Regions from separate parts of the Vagococcus martis genome, predicted to be linked through region 2. Evidence: predicted binding sites of a transcription regulator. Region 2 holds the regulator's gene; each other region holds the start of a gene.

The links. Region 2 encodes NrdR, which represses ribonucleotide reductase genes. Its sites were predicted from a motif close to ACACNATATATNGTGT; they were not measured.
Region 1: a site for NrdR is predicted at 3,226-3,241, ahead of nrdH (glutaredoxin-like protein NrdH). Genes of this name have one in related genera too.
Region 3: a site for NrdR is predicted at 6,018-6,033, ahead of nrdD (anaerobic ribonucleoside-triphosphate reductase). Genes of this name have one in related genera too.

Annotation. Positions count from the first base shown of each region.
Region 1 covers NZ_MVAB01000001.1:926,086-934,075, forward strand. The annotation lists gene walK (cell wall metabolism sensor histidine kinase WalK) at 1-560, opposite strand, end outside; gene yycF (response regulator YycF) at 573-1,277, opposite strand; gene BW731_RS04425 (hypothetical protein) at 1,718-2,023, opposite strand; tRNA gene BW731_RS04430 (tRNA-Lys) at 2,199-2,271, opposite strand; gene BW731_RS04435 (hypothetical protein) at 2,328-2,915, opposite strand; gene nrdH (glutaredoxin-like protein NrdH) at 3,316-3,549, shown strand; gene nrdI (class Ib ribonucleoside-diphosphate reductase assembly flavoprotein NrdI) at 3,552-3,932, shown strand; gene nrdE (class 1b ribonucleoside-diphosphate reductase subunit alpha) at 3,910-6,072, shown strand; gene nrdF (class 1b ribonucleoside-diphosphate reductase subunit beta) at 6,086-7,057, shown strand; gene BW731_RS04460 (phosphate/phosphite/phosphonate ABC transporter substrate-binding protein) at 7,235-7,990, opposite strand, start outside.
Region 2 covers NZ_MVAB01000001.1:2,372,890-2,380,879, forward strand. The annotation lists gene mutM (DNA-formamidopyrimidine glycosylase) at 1-490, shown strand, start outside; gene coaE (dephospho-CoA kinase) at 501-1,112, shown strand; gene BW731_RS11525 (MFS transporter) at 1,134-2,750, opposite strand; gene nrdR (transcriptional regulator NrdR) at 3,050-3,514, shown strand; gene BW731_RS11535 (replication initiation and membrane attachment family protein) at 3,542-4,945, shown strand; gene dnaI (primosomal protein DnaI) at 4,942-5,880, shown strand; gene BW731_RS11545 (YceD family protein) at 5,961-6,521, shown strand; gene rpmF (50S ribosomal protein L32) at 6,577-6,756, shown strand; gene plsY (glycerol-3-phosphate 1-O-acyltransferase PlsY) at 6,805-7,437, opposite strand; gene BW731_RS11560 (CoA-binding protein) at 7,569-7,985, shown strand.
Region 3 covers NZ_MVAB01000001.1:1,730,545-1,738,534, reverse strand. The annotation lists gene BW731_RS08415 (MBL fold metallo-hydrolase) at 1-118, opposite strand, end outside; gene BW731_RS08410 (M42 family metallopeptidase) at 297-1,382, opposite strand; gene BW731_RS08405 (response regulator transcription factor) at 1,560-2,234, shown strand; gene BW731_RS08400 (hypothetical protein) at 2,259-3,038, opposite strand; gene nrdG (anaerobic ribonucleoside-triphosphate reductase activating protein) at 3,143-3,721, opposite strand; gene nrdD (anaerobic ribonucleoside-triphosphate reductase) at 3,766-5,958, opposite strand; gene BW731_RS08385 (DUF3324 domain-containing protein) at 6,197-7,210, opposite strand; gene BW731_RS08380 (hypothetical protein) at 7,233-7,550, opposite strand; gene BW731_RS08375 (DUF4822 domain-containing protein) at 7,576-7,990, opposite strand, start outside.

The DNA of each region.
Region 1 (7,990 bases), 1.4 Mb from region 2:
ATCATGGAAGCATAGAAGAAAATCATCGTGATGTCACTGACTTGTTGATACTTACTTTCAATGTTACTTTTGACATAAAGCGAACCAATAACAGTATCTCCAGTCGGCGAGTAAATTTGTTCAATATTAATAAACACTCGTTGCCCTGTTTGAGGATCTGTCCGCTCTTCTTTTTTCTGATTAAATGAATTAAACAATTCGTAATCATTTTTCTTTCCGACATCTCCCTGAAGATTCGGGTCACTTGTTGCAATTACAATCCCTTTGTCATCTACTAAACGAACTTCCAAGATATCATTTTTGGAAAACTCATCCAATATTCTCTTTAAATTTGATTCTTGTTGTGAATCATCTTTTTTGCTGATTTCAGAACTTAGATTCGTCGCTAGAGTCTCCACTTGATTGGTGACATTTTCTTCAAATGTTTGAATAGTTGATGTTTCTAGCACACGAATAAAAATTGCTCCGATAATCTCAATTGAAATCATCAACAAAAGCACAAAAACTAAAGCAATTTTAAAGTGAACAGATGAAAAAAAGGGCGTTCTCTTTTTTTTCATTATACGATTCACCTAATCTTGTTCTGGATTTCTAAGATAGTAACCAACACCACGACGTGTAATCAACCAATTTGGGTGACTTGCGTTGTCTTCGATTTTTTCTCTTAAACGTCTCACTGTCACGTCTACTGTACGCACATCACCAAAATAATCATAACCCCAAACGGTTTGAAGTAAATGTTCACGCGTCATAACTTGGCCAATGTGTTTAGCTAAGTAATGTAATAATTCAAATTCACGATGAGTCAACTCAATTGTTTCGCCACGTTTTGAAACAACATACGCATCTGGATGAATGGTTAACGCACCAATCGTCAACTCATTATTTGGCGTATCTTCTAATTTAGCTGTCGTATTGTCATGACGACGTAAATTTGCTTTTACACGTGCCACTAGTTCACGATTAGAAAATGGTTTGGTTACATAATCGTCAGCTCCAAGCTCTAAGCCTAACACTTTATCAATTTCAGAGTCCTTGGCTGTTACCATAATTATCGGCGTATCATATTTTTTACGGACATCACGACATACCTCTAGACCATCTTTTTTAGGTAACATCAAATCTAAAATAATTAAATCAGGTGTCACTTCATCCACCATCTCTACGGCTTCTTCACCATCAAATGCGGTAAATACTTCATATCCTTCTTTTGTTAAATTAAATTTTACTATATCTGAAATCGGCTTTTCATCATCTACAACTAATATTTTTTTCACTATCCGTCACCATCCTTTATTTTTCTTCATTTCTATAAAGTCGTCTTTTCTATTATACAACATTTTGAATACTTAAAAAACATTTGAGGTTTTCTGAATTATTTCATAATTTTACGTTTGTTTTCAGTAAATATTACTTATTTTATTTTTGGATTTTGCGTATGTATAAGAAAAAAATGATAAGTCTAAATTGATTGATTTATCAATGTTTATAAACATTATAATCTGTGTTATTTAGCTATCTTCTCCTTTTTCATTGTTACTTTCCTACATATGACTTAAAATTAATATATAAATTAATTCATTTAATTTATTCGGCTAATAATTGATGTAAGACTAGGTTTCCCCTTCCCTTACAAAGTCTAGTCTTACAGAAGCAAAAAAAGTTGAGAGTATTCTCAACTTTTTTTGTGTTCTCTGTTATTTTAATTGTCTTATTATTATTTATTGTGAGATTTTATTGCGTCTATTTTTGATTTTAAGTAAGACTCAATATGACGATCTGTTGGTTCTACTTCTAAACGTTCAAAGACGTTTACCATCGTTTTTAACTCATCATCATCTAAATCATCTACAATAGCTAAAAGATTTTGATTATCCTGTAATTTATCTTTTACTAGCAATCTATACTTCAAACGATTCACAGACTCTGATGTTTTTTCAATTCCTTTTTTTGTTAATTTAGTTATCACGATAATACTAGCAACACCAGTTGCTGCCATGACACATTTTGTTGATTTCTTCATACTCATCATCCTCCATCTCTTTACAACCTATTATACCATTAAAGACTTTTTTCACGTACTAAAAGCCTTTTTCTATTATTTATATCACATTTTCTTACTTTTGTATAAAATAAAAAACGCTGATATACAAGCACCTTATCAAATGCTTACATATCAACGTTCTTCTTCTCATAAATGGGCTGTAGGGGGTTCGAACCCATGACCCACGGATTAAGAGTCCGTTGCTCTACCAACTGAGCTAACAGCCCTAAGAAATGAACAAATTTATTATATCACTAGTTATTTTTTCTCGCAAGAATTTATACTATATTTTACGTGTCTTTATAGGCACAATACGTTGAGAACGAGCATCTTTTTCTTGAATAGCCTCAGCTAATTTATATAAGCAATCAATATCATCTAAGCTACTTGTATCAAGTCCTAACTCTTCACCTAGTGATAATAAATTTTCTTCTGGTGAATGACGCAATAATGAATCTACTTCTACTAATAACATATCGGATAACCCTTTTGTTTTTTCAGCAAGAGCCAATCCTTGAGGGTATTGTTCGTGATAGTATAAAAATTCAAAAAACTTGACCAATACAATGACAGCTTTCTCAAAAAATTTTGGCCCAGCCACAATTTCATGAGGAAAAATATCTAGTAAAATATCTTGTAAAGCTACTTCATCCCACTCACTAAGTGTCTGAAAATGGTAATCAAACATGTATTCACTAACATACAGTATCGTTTGTCGTGATATCATTTGTTCAGAATAGCTTAATTGTCTATACCAAAACGTCTTTTCAAATGTATTTATTTTATTAGTTGATTCCTTCATCGCTTCTTCAAATAAACGATTTGCTTCTTCTAAATGTTCATTTATCATTGCCCCACCATCTCTTCTCATTTCATTCACTCCTCTTTATAAAAAATGAGGGATAAACATCTTGTTCATTAAATATAACGCATGTATTTTAAAATGTCCACTATTTATAGAAAGCGTTTATCCTATCTAATATTATATAGATAACCTAATGTGCCCTGATTATGAGTTTCGTCCGACCACACGACAAAATTGTCATTTTTTCGACATTTTTCCTATTTACTTTTGTTATGTCTATGTCTATACTAGAGACTGTTGTCGTAGATAGATTGTAGATGAATGAAAAAATATATTCGTCCTAAAACACAATAGCTAGTAGCTTTCAATAATTCGAACACAATATCTAGTGTTTAATTATTGACTTTTTTTTATTTCAAGCTATACTTGTATTTATATTACCGGAACAATTTAGGAGGAAATACTCATGGATACAATCACACTGTACACAAAAAATAACTGCCCTCAATGTTTAATGACTAAAAAATTCTTAGCACAAAAAAATGTAGAATTTAACGAAATCAACATTGACAATGAACCTCAATATATTGATTCACTAAAAAAACAAGGCTTCCAAAGCGTGCCTGTTTTAAAAACAATGGATGACAACGTGACAATCGTTGGGTTTAGACCTGACCAACTTAGAACGTTGGCGGTTTAATCATGAATCTAGTCTTTTTTTCTTTAACCGGACAGACAAGACGTTTTATTAATAAACTAGATTTTCCATTTTATGAAATAGATACAACAAATCCTTTTCATGAGATGAATGAAGATTACCTATTGATCGTTCCTACTTATGACAAAGAAGTCACAGAAGTAGTGAACGATTTTATTGAGTATAAAACTAACCAAGAGCACTTACTAGGTGTCGCTGGTGGTGGCAATCTAAACTTTGGAGACTTATTTGTGTTTACTGCAAAAGACATCGCCAAAGATTACAACATCCCTCTCGTCTTTTCTTTTGAATTTAGTGGAACTGATGAAGATGTAAAAAATTTTAAGAAAGTAGTGAATGAATTTGAGTCTAAAAGACCTGACTGATGTAACGTATTTCGAACTTAACAACGAAATCAACCGCCCTGTAAATGATCAAATTCCCTTATATAAAGATAAAGAAGCCTTAGATGCATTCTTTAAAGAAAATGTGGAACCAAATACCAAGCAGTTTTCTTCTATAGAAGATAAGTTATCTTTTTTAACTGAACACGATTATTTAGAAGAAGACTTTTTAAGCAATTATTCGATTGAATTTATTGAGTCTTTATACACTTACTTAGAATCACAACACTTTACATTTAAGTCATTTATGGCTGCCTATAAATTTTATTCTCAATATGCCTTAAAAACAAATGACGGCACACAATATTTAGAGCGTTATGAAGATCGTGTCGCATTTAACGCATTATACTTTGCTGATGGCAATGAAGAATTAGCCTTAAGCTTAGCAGATGAGATGATTCATCAACGTTACCAACCAGCAACCCCATCCTTTTTAAATGCTGGACGTAAGCGTCGTGGTGAGTTAGTTTCTTGTTTCTTAGTCCAAGTGACTGACGATATGAACAGTATCGGTCGCTCAATCAATAGTGCGTTACAACTATCACGTATTGGTGGTGGTGTTGGTATCACACTATCAAACTTACGTGAAGCAGGAGCTCCAATCAAAGGATTTGAAGGTGCTGCAAGTGGTGTCGTTCCTGTTATGAAATTATTCGAAGATAGCTTTAGTTATAGTAACCAACTTGGCCAACGTCAAGGAGCTGGTGTGGTTTATTTAAACGTTTTCCATCCAGACATTGAAATGTTTTTATCAACCAAAAAAGAAAATGCTGATGAAAAAATCCGTGTTAAAACATTATCACTTGGTTTGTTAGTACCAGATAAATTTTACGAATTAGCTCGTAACAATGAAGACATGTACTTATTCAGTCCATATAGTGTAGAAAAAGAATATGGCATACCGTTTTCTTACATCGATATAACTGAAGAATACGATAACTTAGTAGCGAATCCACGTATTAGAAAACAAAAAATTGATGCGCGTTACTTAGAAAATGAAATTAGTAAATTACAACAAGAATCTGGTTATCCTTATATCATCAACATTGACACTGCCAACCGTGCAAATCCTATTGATGGTAAAATCATTATGAGTAACTTATGTTCTGAAATCTTACAAGTCCAAAAACCATCTGTCATTAACGATCGCCAAGAATATGACGTCCTTGGAACAGATATTTCTTGTAACTTAGGCTCAACTAATATTGTTAACTTAATGGATAGCCCTGACTTTGGAAAATCTGTTAAAACAATGACACGAGCTTTAACTTATATCACAGATGCTTCTGATATCGAAGTGGTTCCATCAATCCAAAACGGTAACCGACTAAATCATACAATTGGTTTAGGGGCCATGGGATTACATACTTACTTTGCTAAAAATCAAATGGAGTATGGTTCAGAAGAATCATTAGAATTTACAGATGTGTATTTCATGTTATTAAACTATTGGACTTTAGTTGAAAGTAACAATATTGCAAAAGAACGCAATGAATCATTCGATAACTTTGAAAACTCAACATACGCAACTGGCGAGTACTTTGACATGTATATTAATGAAGAAATTAAACCATCTTCTGATAAAGTCAAAGAATTGTTCGATGGTATTTTTATTCCAACAGCAAAAGACTGGGAAGAATTAGAACAATCGATTAAAGAATTTGGTTTATACCATCAAAACCGTTTAGCTGTAGCACCAAATGGCTCAATTTCTTATATTAATGATACAAGTGCCAGCATCCACCCAATCACTCGCTTGATTGAAGAACGTCAAGAAAAGAAAATTGGGAAAATCTATTACCCAGCACCTTTCTTATCAAATGACACCATGCCTTATTACACGTCTGCTTATGATATGGACATGCGTAAAGTCATTGACGTTTATGCGACAGCTCAAAAACATATCGACCAAGGAATGAGCTTGACTCTATTTATGCGCTCAGATATACCTGAAGGCTTGTATGAATGGAAAACTAATACAACAAAACAAACAACGCGTGACTTAAACATTTTACGTCACTATGCTTTCCATAAAGGTGTTAAATCAATTTACTACGTTCGTACGTATACTGATGACGAGGAAGAAATTGGAAGTAATCAATGTGAAAGCTGTGTTATTTAAGGAGGAGCAATAAATGACTGCGTTAGACAATAGTTATTACCAAGCAATTAACTGGAACGCTGTTGAAGACATTATTGATAAGTCAACTTGGGAAAAATTGACTGAACAATTTTGGTTAGATACACGTATTCCATTATCAAATGATTTAGATGATTGGCGTAATTTTAATGACGCTCAAAAAGAAAATATTGGCTTAGTTTTCGGTGGTTTAACACTACTTGATACGATTCAGTCAGAAAGTGCCATTGAAGCCTTAAGACAAGATATCAGTACGCCTCATGAGGAAGCAGTCTTGAATAACATTCAGTTCATGGAATCGGTTCACGCAAAAAGCTACTCATCCATCTTCAGTACACTAAATACTAAAGCTGAGATTGAAGAAATTTTTGAGTGGACAAATACCAATGCTCAACTACAAAAAAAGGCTGAGATTATTAATGAAATTTATTTAAATGGCTCTCCTTTACAAAAAAAAGTAGCAAACGTTTATGCTGAAACATTCCTATTCTACTCTGGTTTTTATGCACCTTTGTATTATCTAGGAAACAACAAATTAGCAAACGTCGCTGAAATCATTAAATTGATCATCCGTGACGAGTCAGTTCATGGGACTTACATTGGGTATAAATTCCAATTAGGTTTTAATGAACTAAGTCAAGAGGAACAAGAAAAAATGAAAGAATGGATGTATGACCTACTCTTCACTCTTTATGAAAATGAAGAAGTGTACACTGAATTGTTGTATGACAAATTAGGTTGGACAGAAGAAGTAAAAACATTCTTGCGTTACAACGCAAACAAAGCGTTGATGAATTTAGGTATGGACCCACTATTCCCAGATACAGCAAGTGACGTGAATCCAATCGTCATGAATGGTCTATCAACTGGAACAAGCAACCATGACTTCTTCTCACAAGTTGGTAATGGTTACTTACTTGGTACCGTTGAAGCAATGGATGACAATGATTATTTAATTGGTATGTAAAAACAAAAAACTCCCTAACAGGTGATTAGCCTGTTGGGGAGTTTTATTAATTTAAACATACGACAAATCTAAAAATTTGTGACAAAACGCTGACGCAAATTTTTAGATTTGTCGTATATTAATTAAGATAAAAAAGAAATGATTCATACTTATATCTGAACCACTTCTTTATTTAGATTATTGTACTAATTCTTGCGCTTTTCTTTCATTGTCGTAGTCAGCTGAAGTTGCTTTAGTGTATCCTTCGTGACTATAAATCGCAATCACTTCTTTACCTTTGTCAGTATCTGCGATGTTGATAAATGCTTCTTGTAATGCTTCTTTCAAGTCGTCTGTCATATTTTTAGAGTTTGTACTCACAGAGATAGTATCATTATAAATCGCTGGGGTCACACCAATCACATTTGTTTCTTTCCAAATATCATCCTTACGACCATACTCTGCTGTCCAGTTTTCTGCAAAATCTCGACGAGCATCAGCATAAGTTAACACAACGTCTACTTGACCAGCTGCTAACCGAGCAAAAGCACTACCATATGAATCAGATTGAACAATATTTTTTAGATCAGATAATTTTTTATCATAATTTTCAGATAACCATAAACTTGGGTAAATATATCCTGCTGGAGAAGATGAACTCATTACACTCCAAGATAACTCATTTAATTCATCCCAACTAACCTCTTCTCCTTTGTTTACCTTATCTGCTACCGCTTTTCCTTTAGAAGAAGGTCCAGCAATCATCAAGGCACGGTAAGAGTTAGCTTGTTTATCTGTTGGTTCTGTTGGTTTTTCATCATTCCAAGTTTTTGCATCATCTGCATCTATTGACAATCCTGCACGTGTCGCAGTCAAAATTGGTTCTGCTCCTTCATCATATAGCACGTACGTTCCACCTGGGATAAAGCCAATATCTAATGTACCAGAGTCAAG
Region 2 (7,990 bases):
TCGTTTATCACTTGAGCCAAAAGGTCTTGGTGAAGAGTATAAAGGAATTAAAAAACTTGGACCTGAGCCAGTGGTACCAGATTTTGATTTAGAAGTATTTAGAAAGCAACTAAAGAAAAAACATCGTGCAATTAAGCCTTTGTTACTCGATCAAACGCTTGTGACAGGGTTAGGAAATATTTATGTAGACGAAGCATTGTATCAGTCATGTATTCACCCAGAACAAGTCGCTTCGCAATTAACCAAAACAGAAGTTGATACGCTACATGCAGCGATTATCGACGTACTTGCTACAGCTGTTGAAGCTGGTGGTACGACGATTCGAACATATAAAAATGCCTTAGGAGATGCTGGACATTTCCAAGTGTATTTATCGGCATACGGCAAGCAAGGGGAACCTTGTAAGCGATGTGGTCACTCAATCGAAAAAATAAAAGTTGCCCAACGAGGTACGCATTTTTGTCCAGTTTGTCAAGTCACTCACGATTAGGAGGATGAGCATGACGTATTTATTAGGCTTAACAGGAGGCATTGCTTCCGGAAAATCAACCGTTACGCAAATGTTTAGATCAAAAAATATTCCAGTTATTGACGCAGATATTGTTGCAAGAGAAGTCGTTAAACCAGGAAAACCAGGATTAGAAAAGATTGTGTCACACTTTGGTAAAGATGTGTTGTTAGAAGACGGCACGTTAGATCGAAAAAAATTAGGAACGATTATTTTTAATGATGATGCCAAACGAGCATTACTCAATCATATTTTGTCTGATGAGATTCGTACGCGTATTTTGGAAATGATTGAACTTTGTAAAAAATCTGATCCGTCACTCATCGTGCTTGATATTCCCCTTTTATATGAAGGTGGTTATGACGAAATGGTGGATGATGTTATGGTTTGCTATGTACCAAGAGACATTCAGTTAAAACGTTTGATGACACGTGATCATCTCAAAGAAAATGATGCAATTAAGCGAGTTGACAGCCAAATGAGCCTAGAAGAAAAAAAATCACGGGCTGATGTGGTGATTGATAATAGTGGACGAATAGATGAAACGCTGAAACAAGTACAAACTTGGTTTGATACATTTATAAAAGAAAAATCACCTGAATAATCTTTTCAGGTGATTTCTTTTTTATTTTGTTGCGTTGTTTTTTCGTTTATATAAACCAAACGTTAAAACAAAACTGATTAGCATAATGATTGATGCAATACCAATTGTTTTGACTACACTATTAGTAAAGTTGTTGTCTAATTTTTTAACGATATCATTTTGGATATCTTTTGTTAAGTGCAACTCTTCTGGATTAGATTGTTTTAATACTCTAATAGAAGAACCGGCACTACCAATAACACTTGATTCAAGTGATTTTTGGACTTGTGTTGGTAATCCAACATTATCTAAAGTATGTGGGATATCATGTTGTAATTGTAAGCCAAAAATTGTTCCGATAATTGCAATCCCTAAAGCAGAACCGATTTGACGAACAGTAGATTGGATACTTGATCCTTGACCAGATTGAGCAGGTGGCACGTCTTTTAAGACAATAGAGGTTAATTGGGCAGAAGCAAAACCTAACCCAATACCATAAACCACTAACCAGACAATAATCCAAGTTAAGCCATTATTTGGGTCAACTGTTTTAAAGAATCCAAAAAACCCAAGTGTTTCAAGGAATAAACCAAGTGAGACAACAAATGATGCGGACGTTTTCTCAACGATAAATGACGCCATCCCACCAGCTAAAAAGGCTCCAAGCCCCATCATCGCTAAAATTGCTCCTGATTTAATTGGACTTAATGTTAAGATGTTTTGTAAGAATAAAGGCAATAGGAATAATAAGCCGGATTCACCAATTGCCACAATCCCAGCAATCGTATTTCCCAATGAAAAACTTTTAAATCTGAATAAAGATAAATCAAGTAAATGAGATTTTTTATTTTTAATCAAATGAGCTTCCCAAACTAAGAATAATGCAAAGAAAAGAGCTCCTACAACAAGTAATGTTGGGATAATGGATAAGTTAAAGAGTGTTGGGTGATCGCCTTTTACATGCCACCAACCATAATTACGGCCTTCAATAATACCAAATACCAATAAAATTAAGCCGATAGTTGATAAAATAAATCCAATAAAGTCAAACCCACTTGTCATTTTTTCGCCATAAGTTTCTGGTAAATATTTTAATGACGCTAAAATAATAAATAACCCAATTGGTAAATTAATCCAGAAAATCCAATGCCATGTCATGTAAGTGGTGAAATAACCACCAAGTAATGGCCCAATTGCTGCCATACCAGAAATCACAGAACCCCATACGGCAAAAGCGACAATCCGATCTTTACCGAAAAAGAGCGAATTAACAGCGGATAATGTGGTTGGAAGAACTGTTGCTCCACCTAAACCTTGTATTGAACGGGCTGCTAACATAAAGGTGATATCTTTAGAGAAACTTGCCATAATAGATCCTACTAAAAAGATGGCAATCCCTATAATCAACATTTTTTTTCGTCCGAAATTATCGGCGATGCGTCCCATTGTAATCAAAAGGGAAGAAAAAATTAAAGAATAAAGCGTGATAATCCACTCAGCATCGGTAAAGGATAATTTTAAATCTTTCATAATAACTGGAATAGATACATTGACGATTGTTCCGTCAATAACCACTAATGAAACAGATAAGGCTAAAATCGCTAATGCCCACCATTTGTGTTTCACTGTTTTTGGTTGTACTGCTGTTGTGTCTGTCACTTAAAACACCTCACTTAAATTTTTATTACGACTGTATCTTACACCTAAAGTGACAATCTGTCACACGATACGCGAGAAAATCAAACTTTTTTTACATGTGACTTAAAAATTGCTTTTTTTTTAATAAAAAAATTCATGAATAGTCATAAAATATCTGGAAAAGGGTCGGGAAAGGGTGATGAATACTTGAGTTAGGAGTTTCTACAAAATTCTTTATCTATACCAATAGTAGTATTACATGTTATAATAGTCCTACTATTTAGTCTATCAAGACGTCTTTAAAGAAGAGGTGAAAAGAAATGCAATGTCCAAGATGTCACTATAGTGGATCGCGAGTGGTAGATAGTCGTCCAGCAGATGATAATCGTGCTATTAGACGTAGGAGAGAATGTGAAGATTGTGGCTTTCGTTTTACAACGTTTGAACGCATCGAAGTATCACCATTGCTTGTAGTAAAGAAGAATGGTGCAAGAGAAGAGTTTAATCGTGAGAAAATATTAAGAGGCTTAGTCCGTTCGGCGGAAAAACGTCCAGTGTCAATGGATCAAATGGAGCAAGTTGTTGAGAAAGTTGAAAATAGGATTCGAAGTATCGGGGAAAACGAAGTCTCAACGAATTTGATTGGTGAATATGTGATGGAAGAATTAGTCAACCTTGATGAGATAGCTTATATTAGGTTTGCCAGTGTCTACCGTCAGTTTAAAGATATGAGTGTGTTTTTGAAAGAGTTACAAGAAATTATTGATAAAGAGCAAGTAGATTAATAGATAGAGAAAGTGATGTGAGAATAGGTGACTAAAACACAGCCCCATTTAAAGCCTAAAGATACATTTGAGGTACATTACTGTAGCTTGTTAAATGGAGAAGATACACGTGTTTTAAACCTACTGTATCAACCAATTGTTGGTGGTAATGCGTTAGTGTTGTATCATAATTTAATCATTAACAAAGACAGTTTTAAAAAACCAACCAGGCATTTTATTTTACAAGATATGATGAATAACGGGCTTCAAGAATTGTATCAAGCAAGAACTAGACTTGAGGCAATTGGGTTATTAAAAACATATGTCCGAAAAAAAGATGAGGGGTATCATTATATCTACTCACTTGAAAATATATTATCGCCACAAGTTTTTTTATCTGATGAGACACTATGTTTGTTGTTATTAGATAGAGTAGGTGAAGAGCGATTTAATTACCTAGTTGAATTATTTAAACCGGAAAAACTTGAGTTATCTGAATATACAGATGTAACGAGTAGTTATGTTGATGTATTTCATATTGCATCAGAACGTTTGGTACAAGCCAACGAACTCTTATCAGATACCACGCAACAAATGAAAGAAGCACCTGTTGGTAAAAAACCTGAAATAGAGCCAAAAACATTTGATTGGGATTTTTTCTTTGATAGTTTGGCAGGATTAAATATCGATGAATCATTCTTAGTTAATGAGTTTAAACCAATTATTTTAACGGTTCATGGGTTATATGGCATTAATGAACTTGATATGATTCATCATGTGAAGTATTGTTTGGACTATGTGACTAATCAAGTTGATGTCAAAGAGTTTAAGAGACGTATCTATAAGACGTACCATCAAGCTAAAAAGCCAACTGGACAAAATACGGTACAAGCTCAACCAACGACATATAGTGACGAACAACTTAGCCGACATAAAAACGATTTGAAACATCAAGGATTCACTCAACAAGAGATTGATGTTATCGTCTCTTGTGAGAAGATTCCCCCACTTGTTTTTTTGAAATCAATTAAAGATCAGAAAAACGGGTTTGTCTCACAGAATGAACGGTGGACGATAGAAAACTTGAAGAAACAGTCAAACTTACCTGTTGAGGTTATTAACATGTTGATACACTATTGTTTAGTTGTTTTAGATAATTCGTCTTTAAACCAAAATATGGTAAATACTATAGCCAATGACTGGTCACAGAATAAGATTACAACGGCATCTGCAGCACTCATTCAAGTCAAGAACTTTAAAAAAGAGTCTGAAAATAAAAAAGTGAAGAAAACGTATAATCGAAACTACACAAAACAACCTGCTAGAAAAGAAACCTTACCAGAATGGGCAAGTAGTGCTACTGTGAGAAAAGAAACACCTTTAGCAGGAGATGAGTTGAAGCAACTAGAGGCGCAACTCAAACAATTTAATCAAGGTGGTGGATCATCGTGAAACACATAAACCAGCATTTAAATCGAACGGTGAATAATCAAAATATTAACGAGCGATTAATTCAACTGATGGAAGTTGTGCAAAAAGATAAAGATGTACAAGAATTTATCGCATCAAATAGAGAGTATTTATCTGACGAAGATATTTTAAAAAGCTCAGCAAAACTTTATGAATATGTAAAAGAAAAAGAAAAATTTTTAGCCAATGATGCTTCTATGATTGCACCTGGCTATGAACCGAAATTGTTTTTAAATCATCACTTTATTGATGTAACGTATGTACCGACAGAAGAATTGATTCGCAAAAAAGAATACGAAACAGTTCGTAATAGGGTAAATGCCATTTCCATGCCTAAAGACATTAAAGAGGCTTCCTTGGATTCGTTCAATATTACCTCTGAACGAAAAGAAGCATTAAGTGCGTCTATTACATTTATGAATGATTATCTAGACAATCCGAAAGAATTTCATCAAGGGTTATATTTGTATGGAACGTTTGGCGTCGGAAAAACGTATTTATTAGGTGCGATTGCAAATAGTTTAGCAATCAAAGGCGTGAAGAGCACAATTTTACATTTCCCAACGTTTTGTGTGGAAATGAAACAATCAATCAAAGATGACAGTGTGGCTTCTAAGCTAGATAGTGTAAAAAAAACACCTATCTTAATGTTAGATGATATTGGAGCAGATTCAATGAGTACATGGATAAGAGACGATATACTGGGTGTTATCTTACAGTACCGTATGCAAGAAAAATTACCAACGTTTTTCTCATCTAATCTAGACATGAAACAACTCGAAGAAGAGCATCTACGCTTCTCACAAAAAGGAGACGATGAGCCGCTTAAAGCTAAGAGGATTATGGAACGAATCAAGTACCTCTCAAAACAAATCACAATGATTGGTGAGAACCGTCGTTTAGATAACGAGTTTTAACGTCAGTCTGTTATCAAAAACTGATTGACAAAGGAATTACAGACTAGTATAATTATTTTTGTTGCTTAAGGAGTGATAGAATGAAGTGGGCATTATCAGAACTAAATAAGTTTCGTGGAAGTCAAGTTGATTTTGAAGAAACGATTGATTTAAACGCCTCTTTAAAACAAAGAGAACCATCTATTATTGATATTTCTCCGATTAAAGTAAATGGGTTTTTAAAAGTTGATGAGTTAGGTTATTACGCTCATATGACGGTTGAAACCATTCTTACTGTACCATCATCTCGTTCACTTGAACCTGTTGAGTTGCCACTAGACCTCATCATTGATGAAGAGTATATGACACCAAGACAGTATGATGCATTGAAAGATGTACCAGAAGATGATAAAAACTTGATAATTGTATTGGAAAAAGACTTGATTGATTTAACAGAAGCAATTGAAGATTTTATCCTACTAAATTTACCATTACAAGTTTTAACAGAAGAAGAAAAGCAATCAACAGAATTACCAAAAGGAGACTTTTGGCAAGTTGTTTCAGAAGATGATATCATCGAAGAGTTAGAAACTGAAACACAATCAACCATTGATCCTCGTCTTGCTAAATTATCTGACTTTTTCAAGGAAGATGAGCAGTAGGATTGGAATATATGTGACTTGTCACGTATTTAAGTTAGTAGGGAGGTGTATCTAAATGGCAGTACCAAAAAGAAAAACGTCAAAAGCTCGTAAAAATAGACGTCGTACTCATTACAAATTGTCTGCACCAGGTTTAACAGCTTGTAGCAACTGTGGTGAAATGAGAAAATCTCATCATGTGTGCCCTTCATGTGGTCATTATGATGGAAAAGACGTTATGACTAAAGAAGCATAATTTACATTTTTAATAGAAAATGTAAAACCGTTAGACTAACCATGGAGTCTAACGGTTTTTTGTTTTTCTTAAACCAAAATTAACTTTGCTTTCTGTCCCTGATTTAATTCGTTTGATGTTATCTTTGTGACGTACAATAATAAATAACGTAATCGCCACAGCAAGTGTGGTTAATAACCAGTTTTGTTCTGCTAAAATAAATGGTGCATAAATTGGTAATAATATAGTAGAAATCGTAATAATAATGGCACTAATCATACTAGATAAACTCACAGTACTCGTTAAAAATAAGAATAGAACAAACAGACTAGCTGAATAGATAAAAAATGTTGGTGAATAGGCTAATAACATCCCAGCACTTGTCGCGACAGCTTTGCCACCTTTGAAATGGCCAAATATTGGGAACGTATGTCCAAGAATAGCTGCAACACCAAACCACAATGGGTCAATTGATAAACCAAACCACATTGGTAAACAAGTTGCCACCGTTCCTTTAAGTATATCCATAAATAAAACGGCTGTTCCGGCACGTTTTCCCAGTACACGGAAAGTATTAGTCGTTCCAGTGTTACCACTACCAAACTCTCTAATATCTTTATGATAAAACATCTTGCCAATCCAAACTCCTGATTGTATCGAGCCTAACAAGTAGGCTAATATAAATAACGAAATAGTTTTCACGTTGTATCCTCCTTAAAGTCAGTCATTATTTTACCATGAAATATACGAGTGAACAATTGAGAGAGGCACTTTAAAGGAAGTAAATAGCAAATTTTGTTATAATTGACGTATAAAATAGGGAGGTCATTATTATGGCATATAAAGATTTAGGCGACAAAAAAGTAAAAGAGATTTTAACTAATGCAAAGACTATCGCAGTTGTTGGTCTAAGTGATAATCCTGAAAAAACAAGTTACCGCGTAGCAGAAGTGATGCAACATGCTGGATATAAGATTATTCCAGTTAATCCAATGAAAGAGGGGAAAACAATTTTAGGTGAAAAAGTCTATCCTTCTATTGAATCAGTTGATCAACCAATTGATATTGTTGATGTCTTTAGACCAAGTTCAGCTTTAGTAGATGTCGCAAAAGATTTTTTAACATCAGATGCACCCGTTTTTTGGGCACAATTAGGGATCGAAAATGATGAAGCAGCTGACCTTTTATATGATAATGGTATAACAGATGTTATCATGAATCGGTGTATTAAAATCGAATTGCAAAAGTAATCAAC
Region 3 (7,990 bases), 640 kb from region 2:
ACGTGGAACTTCCCGCATCCAATAATAGTGAAAAATCATCCGATTGAACAAGATATGATGTGGTGCCTTCTCCTTTATAGGGATAGCCTCCCCAAAAACCTAGTACCGTAATTTTCATTACACGACTTCCTTTCCATACAATAATATCCTACGACGAGTCAATAAAAGATACAAATAGTTTAATATATTTCCCAAAATAATCCCTAAAACCTATCTAAAAGCTGCTTTTTTGATACAATTTTGTTTTTATAAAAAAATAAACAGATACTCTTTTCAAAGCACCTGTTTAGTTTAGATTAGTACGACGTTAACTCTTTCACTTTATCAGCATCTAGTCGTTTTACTACTTCTGTCACTAACTTCACTGTATTCAAATAATCATCTTCATGAATAATAGATGTATGTGAATGTAAGTAACGAGTTGCCACTGTAATCGCAAGTGATGGTACCCCATTACGTGTTAAGTGTTGCATACCAGCATCTGTTCCTCCACCTGTGATAACAGTGTATTGGAATGGAATATCCAGTTCTTCTGCCACATCAATGACAAAATCACGTAATTTTCTGTGTGGAATCATTGACGCATCAAAAATTAAAATCTGTGGCCCTTCACCTAACACAGAATCTGCTTCTTTTGGTGTCATCCCTGGAGTATCTCCAGCTGTACCTGTATCAAGAGCAAATGCAATATCTGGATTGACTAAATGCGTGCTAGTTCTTGCTCCGCGTAATCCAACTTCTTCTTGCACGTTACTTCCTGCAAACAAAATATTTGGGTGACCTTCTTTAGCTAAATTTTCTAACACTTTTAATGACACAGCCGTTCCAATTCGATTGTCCCAAGCTTTGGCTAATAAGTATTTTGAATCATTTAAACGTTTGTATTCGATGAAAGGTGTTACCATATCACCAGGTTTAATGCCCCACTCAGTTGCTTCTTCTTTACTTGCGGCACCAATATCAATAAACATATCAGCTATCTCATATGGTTGCTTTCTTGCTTCAGCCGATAATACGTGTGGTGGTTTCGATCCAATCACGCCATGAATTTCTTTACCTGTTGATGTTGTGATGGTCACTTGTTGAGCCAACATAACTTGTCCCCACCAACCACCTAATGTTTGAAATTCGATAAATCCTTTATCAGTGATTTTAGTTACCATGAAACCAACTTCGTCCATGTGACCAGAAATTAAGACACGCGGTCCTTCTTTTTCGCCAATATGACGTGCGTTAATACCACCTAACCCATCAAATAATACTTTATCAGCATATGGTTCGGCATATTTTTTAAAGATTTCAGTTACCTGTGTTTCGTTTCCAGGTACACCTTTTGCATCTGTTAATTCTTTTAAAAATAGTTCTTCTTTTTTATCTAACAAACTAGTCACCTCTTTTAAATTTTTCACTGATTTTAGTATAACATTATTATGGGAAATATAAAAAGATAGGCTTTAGAAAATAAAAAGACTGATTGATTTTTCGACCTTAAGACCTATGTCTCACTTTATCAATTTATTTATAATATAAATCAAGAAGTTAATTAAGGGAGCGATATTATGACGATTATGTTGATTGAACCTAACCATGCATTAAAAAAAACACTTACACAGCTTTTAACGAAGAATGGCTATCATGTTATATCCGCAACTTCTGATGATTTTTTATTTGATACAATCAATGAAAAACAACCACAATTAATTATCATGAATGTTGATTTAAATCAAATGGATGGATTCTTTTGGTGTCAAGAAATCAGAAAACAATCAACTATCCCTATCATCTTTCTTTCTGATAACAATACTATTACTGAACAAAAACTAGCTATTGAAGCCGGAGCTGATGATTACCTTAGCATACCATTTGTGACTGATTTACTTTTAGTAAAAATCACATCACTTCTTAGAAGAACATACGACTACATTAAACATCAAACACCATTTATCCTTTCTCACAATGGGCTTACTCTAGATACTGAAAATAATACTTTAAGAACACAACATCACTGTATTGAATTAAGTAAAAATGAATGTCGTTTACTCGTTATTTTGTTTAAACAGCCTGGTAAAGTGATCAAACGCGAAATATTTCTTCGTGAATTATGGAAAGATGAACGTTATGTCGATGACAATACTTTAACAGTTAATATTAATCGCATACGAAAAAAAATGAAGTCTCTTGACGTGAACTTTGGGATTCAAACCAAAATTAAACAAGGATATTTTATTCCATAAAAAAAGAGGTGTTCTCCACCTCTTTTAAGCTAGTTTCACAACAGTAATTTTATCTACAAAAAAATGTTCATCAAACACAATATCTTCGCAATCTCTTGCTGCGACTGAACAAATAATAGCTTGTTTTATTATCTCCTCTGTTGAATTATCTTCATTAGATAGTCCTGCCGCTAATCCGCACACCATTCCTTCATGATTAACCTGTTTTATAGTCTCATCGTTACATAATACCTGAAATATTTCCTCATGATGAATGACATACCCATTACCGTTAATGTCATAAATAAATACCATTGGCACATCCTCAAATAAAGGATCTGTTAGTAATTCAGAGGGCATACTATTTATTAGAGTTTCTTCAGACAATGATAATAATTCAGGTAATCTATCTTTTTTTAAACACAAAGCATATGGTTTTTCATCTCCAGCTAGAGCCATTTTTATCGCAGGAGTTGTTCCGCTAAATACGATACGTTGGGGGCTTATTTTATTCTGAAATAAGGTTTGATAAAACATCTGGTTTTCTTGTAGTAAATCAGATGACATGACGACTGAGTCACTACCTTCAATGAATAGTCTATAGTCTGCTAATTCATTGCTATATAAAGGAACAGATTTTTCTGATTGATTGTAAAATTGTTGCTCAAACAAACTATCTGATGTGACAGTATCATCATCAATGAACTCTAACATTGGAATTGTCCCTAATGTTGGTTCTAATCGTTCGATAATTTTTTGTTTTGCTGTTACTTTTTGTCGAGTTGCTTCTGTGTTCTTTTGAGATAAATTAACGAATACTATCATGTATAACACCCCTAATTTTTAATAGGTTGATTATCACAAATAAATTTAACTTTTTAAGGATGAAATCGTAAAAAAAAGATGAATACATTACGCATTCATCCAATTTAACGAAAGTATGCTTCCTTATCTAAACATTTTTCCCAAATAACTACATTAGATTTTTCTAACGACTTTGCGACGTCTATAATTCTTTGATTACTGCTACCTCTAAATTGTAAGGTTAAATCTCTCTTATCTAATTCGAACCTTCCATCTATCAAAACGTCAATCAAACGAAGTAATTCCAGTTTATCATCTGTTTCTTGCAATAACTCTTCAAATGTATAACCAGACCAAGACCAAATATCTTTTGACGAACCGAATTCATCTCTAACACGTTGTACTAGCGATAGACACACTTCAGTATTTAAAAAAGGTTCTCCGCCTAATAAAGTCAATCCTTGAACATAATCATGAGATAAGTCCTCAATAATTTTATCTTCCAATTCTTTTGTATAAGGAGTGCCGTAGTTAAAATTTTGAATCGCACGATTAAAACAGCCTTTACAAGCAAATAAGCATCCACTTACATAAATACTACATCTAACACCCTCACCATCAACAAACATAAATGGTTTATAATCAGCAATGTACCCTTTACTATATTTAGCAGATTCCCACTCTTTTGGTTTTGGATTTCTCATTTCTATACTCCTTTAAAAAATAAAAAAGAGTGTGACACTCTTTTTTATTTCATATGTTTTACTCGTGATGAAATTTCTTTGTGACGACCATGAACCATTGGTCTTGCTTGTGGGTTACCTAAGTAGCCACATGTTCGTTTTACTACATCACATGTTTTTGGGTCATTATTGTGGCATTGTGGACATTCAAAACCACGTTCAGTTGGATTAAAATCTCCTTCAAAACCACATTCATAACAGTGATCAATTGGGGTATTAGTCCCTAAGTAGCCAACCTTATCATACGCATAATCCCAAACAGCTTCTAATGCCTTTCTATTTTGTTGTAAGACTGGATACTCACAATAGTGAATAAACCCTCCAGAACAATATTTAGGATAATCTTTTTCAAAATCTAATTTTTCAAAAGGCGTTGGATTTTTTCTTACATCATAATGAAAACTATTCGTATAGTATTCTTTATCTGTAATATTTTCAATTTCACCAAATTTTTCTTTGTCTAAACGACAGAAACGATCCGTTAAACTCTCACTTGGTGTCGAATACACACTAAAGTGATAACCATACTCATCACCCCATGAATCTGTATGTTGTTTTAAATATTTTAAAATCTCTAAAGTAAATTCTTTTGCCTCAGGATTGTCTTCCCATTCCCCACCAAAAAATGATGAAGCCACTTCATACAACCCTATATAACCAAGTGACACAGTTGCTCGTTTATTTTTAAATAATTCATCAACTGACTCATTTTTATTCAATCTATCACCAAACGCCCCGTACATATATAAAATCGGTGCATTAGCTGGTGTTGCTTCAATGCATCTCTTCACACGAAAAACTAACGCGTCTTTTGCTATTGCTAAACGTTCATCTAGTAAAGACCAAAACTTGTCTCTATCACCACTGGCTTCCAAAGCAATGCGTGGCAAATTAAGTGTCACCACACCTAAATTCATTCTTCCAGCATTCACTTCTTTTCCTGTTTCATCTTTCCAGCCTTGTAAAAATGAGCGACATCCCATTGGTACTTTAAAACTACCCGTCAATTCTACAATTTTGTCGTAATTCAATACATCAGGATACATTCTTTTTGTTGCACACTCTAATGCTAATTCTTTGATATCATAGTTTGGGTCTGTCGGTTTTAAATTCACACCATCTTTAATGGTAAATATTAATTTTGGAAAAATCGCTGTACGATGTTCCCCGCCAAGTCCTTTAATACGATTCAAGAAAATCGCACGTTGAATTTCTCTCTCAAACCAATCTGTTCCAAGACCAAAACCTAACGAGGTAAAAGGAGTTTGACCGTTAGAAGTAAATAGTGTATTAATTTCATATTCTAAACTTTGCATAGAATCGTAGATATCTTTGCTGGTTTTTTGTTTCGCATATTCATCATGCTTAGACTCGTCATCTATCCATTGTTTCGCATCTTCTAAATGTTTTTTATAGTTTTTTTTCGCAAAAGGTGCTAAAAACTCGTCAATTCGATCTGCCGAGCATCCACCGTACTGACTAGATGCCACATTCGCAATGATTTGAGAAATTTGTGCTGTAGCTGTTTGGATTGACTTAGGTGATTCCACTTCAGCATTTCCTATTTTAAAGCCATTATTTAACATGCTTTCAAAATCAATCAAACAGCAATTCGTCATTGGAGAGTATGGATGATAATCTAAATCATGGTAGTGGATTTCACCTTTTTGATGAGCATTTGCTACATGAGAAGGCAATAATTTTAGGCCAATTGATTTTCCAACAATCCCTGCTGTCAAATCACGTTGTGTGTTGAATACATCACTATCTTTATTCGCATTCTCATTGACTAGTCGTTGATCCTTATCAAGTAATTTACCGATTGTGACATTAATATCCGTTGATTCTGCTCTCTCAAAATCACGTTTAGTTCGATAATTAATGTATTCTTGTGCAAGGGCGTATTCTCTATTTTCCAGTAAAATATGTTCAACAATATTTTGTATCTCATAAATTTTGACGTCTTTAGAAAAACGCTCACTAATTTCTGATACAATTTTTTGCACAAGAGCTTCAATTTTTTTTGTCGATAATTCATCAACTGGACCATTTACTTTATTCTCAGCTTTTAATAAGGCTTCTGTTATTTTTTTAGCATCAAATTCGACAACACGGCCATCTCTTTTGATGACATTTATTCGGTTGATCTCATCTAGACCTTTGCTCACTTTTTCGTTTAATTCAATTATCTCTATCATTATCATCGTGCTCCTTTTAAGAATTCACTTATTATCATATCCCAGCACCTCCTTTTTTTCAACTATATATAGTGCTTTAATTTTATTTTTTAATCAAAAAACACTATATATAGATACAAACATTGATGTGTCAACTTTTATTCTTGTCAATAAATTATTTTGTTTTCTAATTCACTAATAAGCACAAAAAAACAAATGAGTTTCTTTATGCAAACTCATCTGTTCTAACGTTTTTCTATTATTTTTTGTTCGTTCTAGTTTTTTTATAAACAACAAATCCTATAACGAGAATAACAACTAACGCGATACCTAGTATAATCCATGTTTTTGATGAATCATTTGACACAACTAAGCCATTATTTAGATTACTTGCTTGTTCTCGGTTAATAGAAAAATCAGCTTCCCATGTTTCATCAATATGACTTTCTTTAGAAATAGCATGAATACTTATAGTATATTCTCCTGATTTTATGTCAGTATCTTTTAACGATAATTTGGGAGAAAATAGACTGTTAGGTGCTAGTTCTAAATGAGTATCGGATTGCTTAAAAATAGATTGTTTACTTTTTTTTGACTTAATATCATATTCAATAGATAAATCTCTAATAATTAACGGGCTTGTATTACTGAGTGTTACTACTAAATCGTAGGAATTTGTCTCTTCTTTCACTTCAATTTTTTTATAGCTCATTTTTGCTGGCATTGTCAATTCATTCACATCAATTTTTATCGGAATATTATAGGCAAATTGATTTTGTACACCACCATTTTTATTTGCGTCATCTTGCTTTTCAGTTATATTTATAGCACCTAAAAGCTGACCAGAAAACTTATTTATCGATAAATCTAATGCCATTTCTACTTTAAGAGAACTATTAGCTGAGACTGTTTTTTCACCACTACCTGACATCACTTCTGAAAGTTTAATTATCTGACTATCGTCGTAAGGATGATCTGTACTATAACTAATTTCACCTGAACTGGTCGTCATGCCATCAAGCACATTTACATCAAATACCTTATCCTCGCTACTCTCATTCACAATCATAAAGTCAAAAGATTGTTTTACATCTTCATTCACTTTAATATGGTAATAATCGGATGCATCTGATAATTGATTATCAGGAAAAATAGGTTGGACATAAAAAGTACCTGAGGCTGCAATAGACAGCTTTGTTCCTAATAAAATCGCTACAATGATTATCATATTGCTTATAATAAAACGTAATCTACCTCTATACAGTTTGGTCATTCTATGTCCCCCTTAGTTTCCGTTAGCTCTTGTTATTTTTTATTACTTTTTTACTTAGCAAAAAACTTATCAAACTAGCAAGGTATAATATACCTACTATCTTTGGTACTTGTGTGTCACGTGTTTTGGGTAATTCTACATTTGACTGAGTGTGAGTGTCAGTAGGCTCTTTTTTACTATTAGTACGACTAGTTTCAGTTGGTCTAATCACTCTAACTGTTGCTTTACTCGTTATTTCCTCGCTCAACACCACTTCATCATTTACTGTAAAACCTATAAAGAATAACATTCCAATCCATACTATGCTTAATAAGCTTTTTTTCTTCCAATCAGTAACCATTTTCCCTACTCTTATAAATACCATTTTAAACTTTAGGCGTTAACGTCCAAACCACATTGGCTCCGTACACGCCTGTTTGTAATAATTTAGCATCACCAATCGTAAGTTGTGGATTTAAGTTAACTGATTTTGATTCTGTATTTCCTTCGTGATAACCTACTTTAAAAATTTCTTGTTCATCAGAATTTTGTAGATTAACGGAGTTATTAACTGTTAATGATTGTTCATTAGTAGTTGGATTTAACATGATACCTAAACGATTTAATAAAAATCCTTTATTGCCAAACGGACCATCTGTAAGCTTTGTTCTAACACTCCACTCATCTTTTTGACCACTACCAGTTCTTGTATCAATTACTTCAATTTTTGATTTTCCTGATTGTTTCTCATTTAATGAAGTTGGGTTGTTTTGTGTATTTAAATCTTCAAATTCAATACTG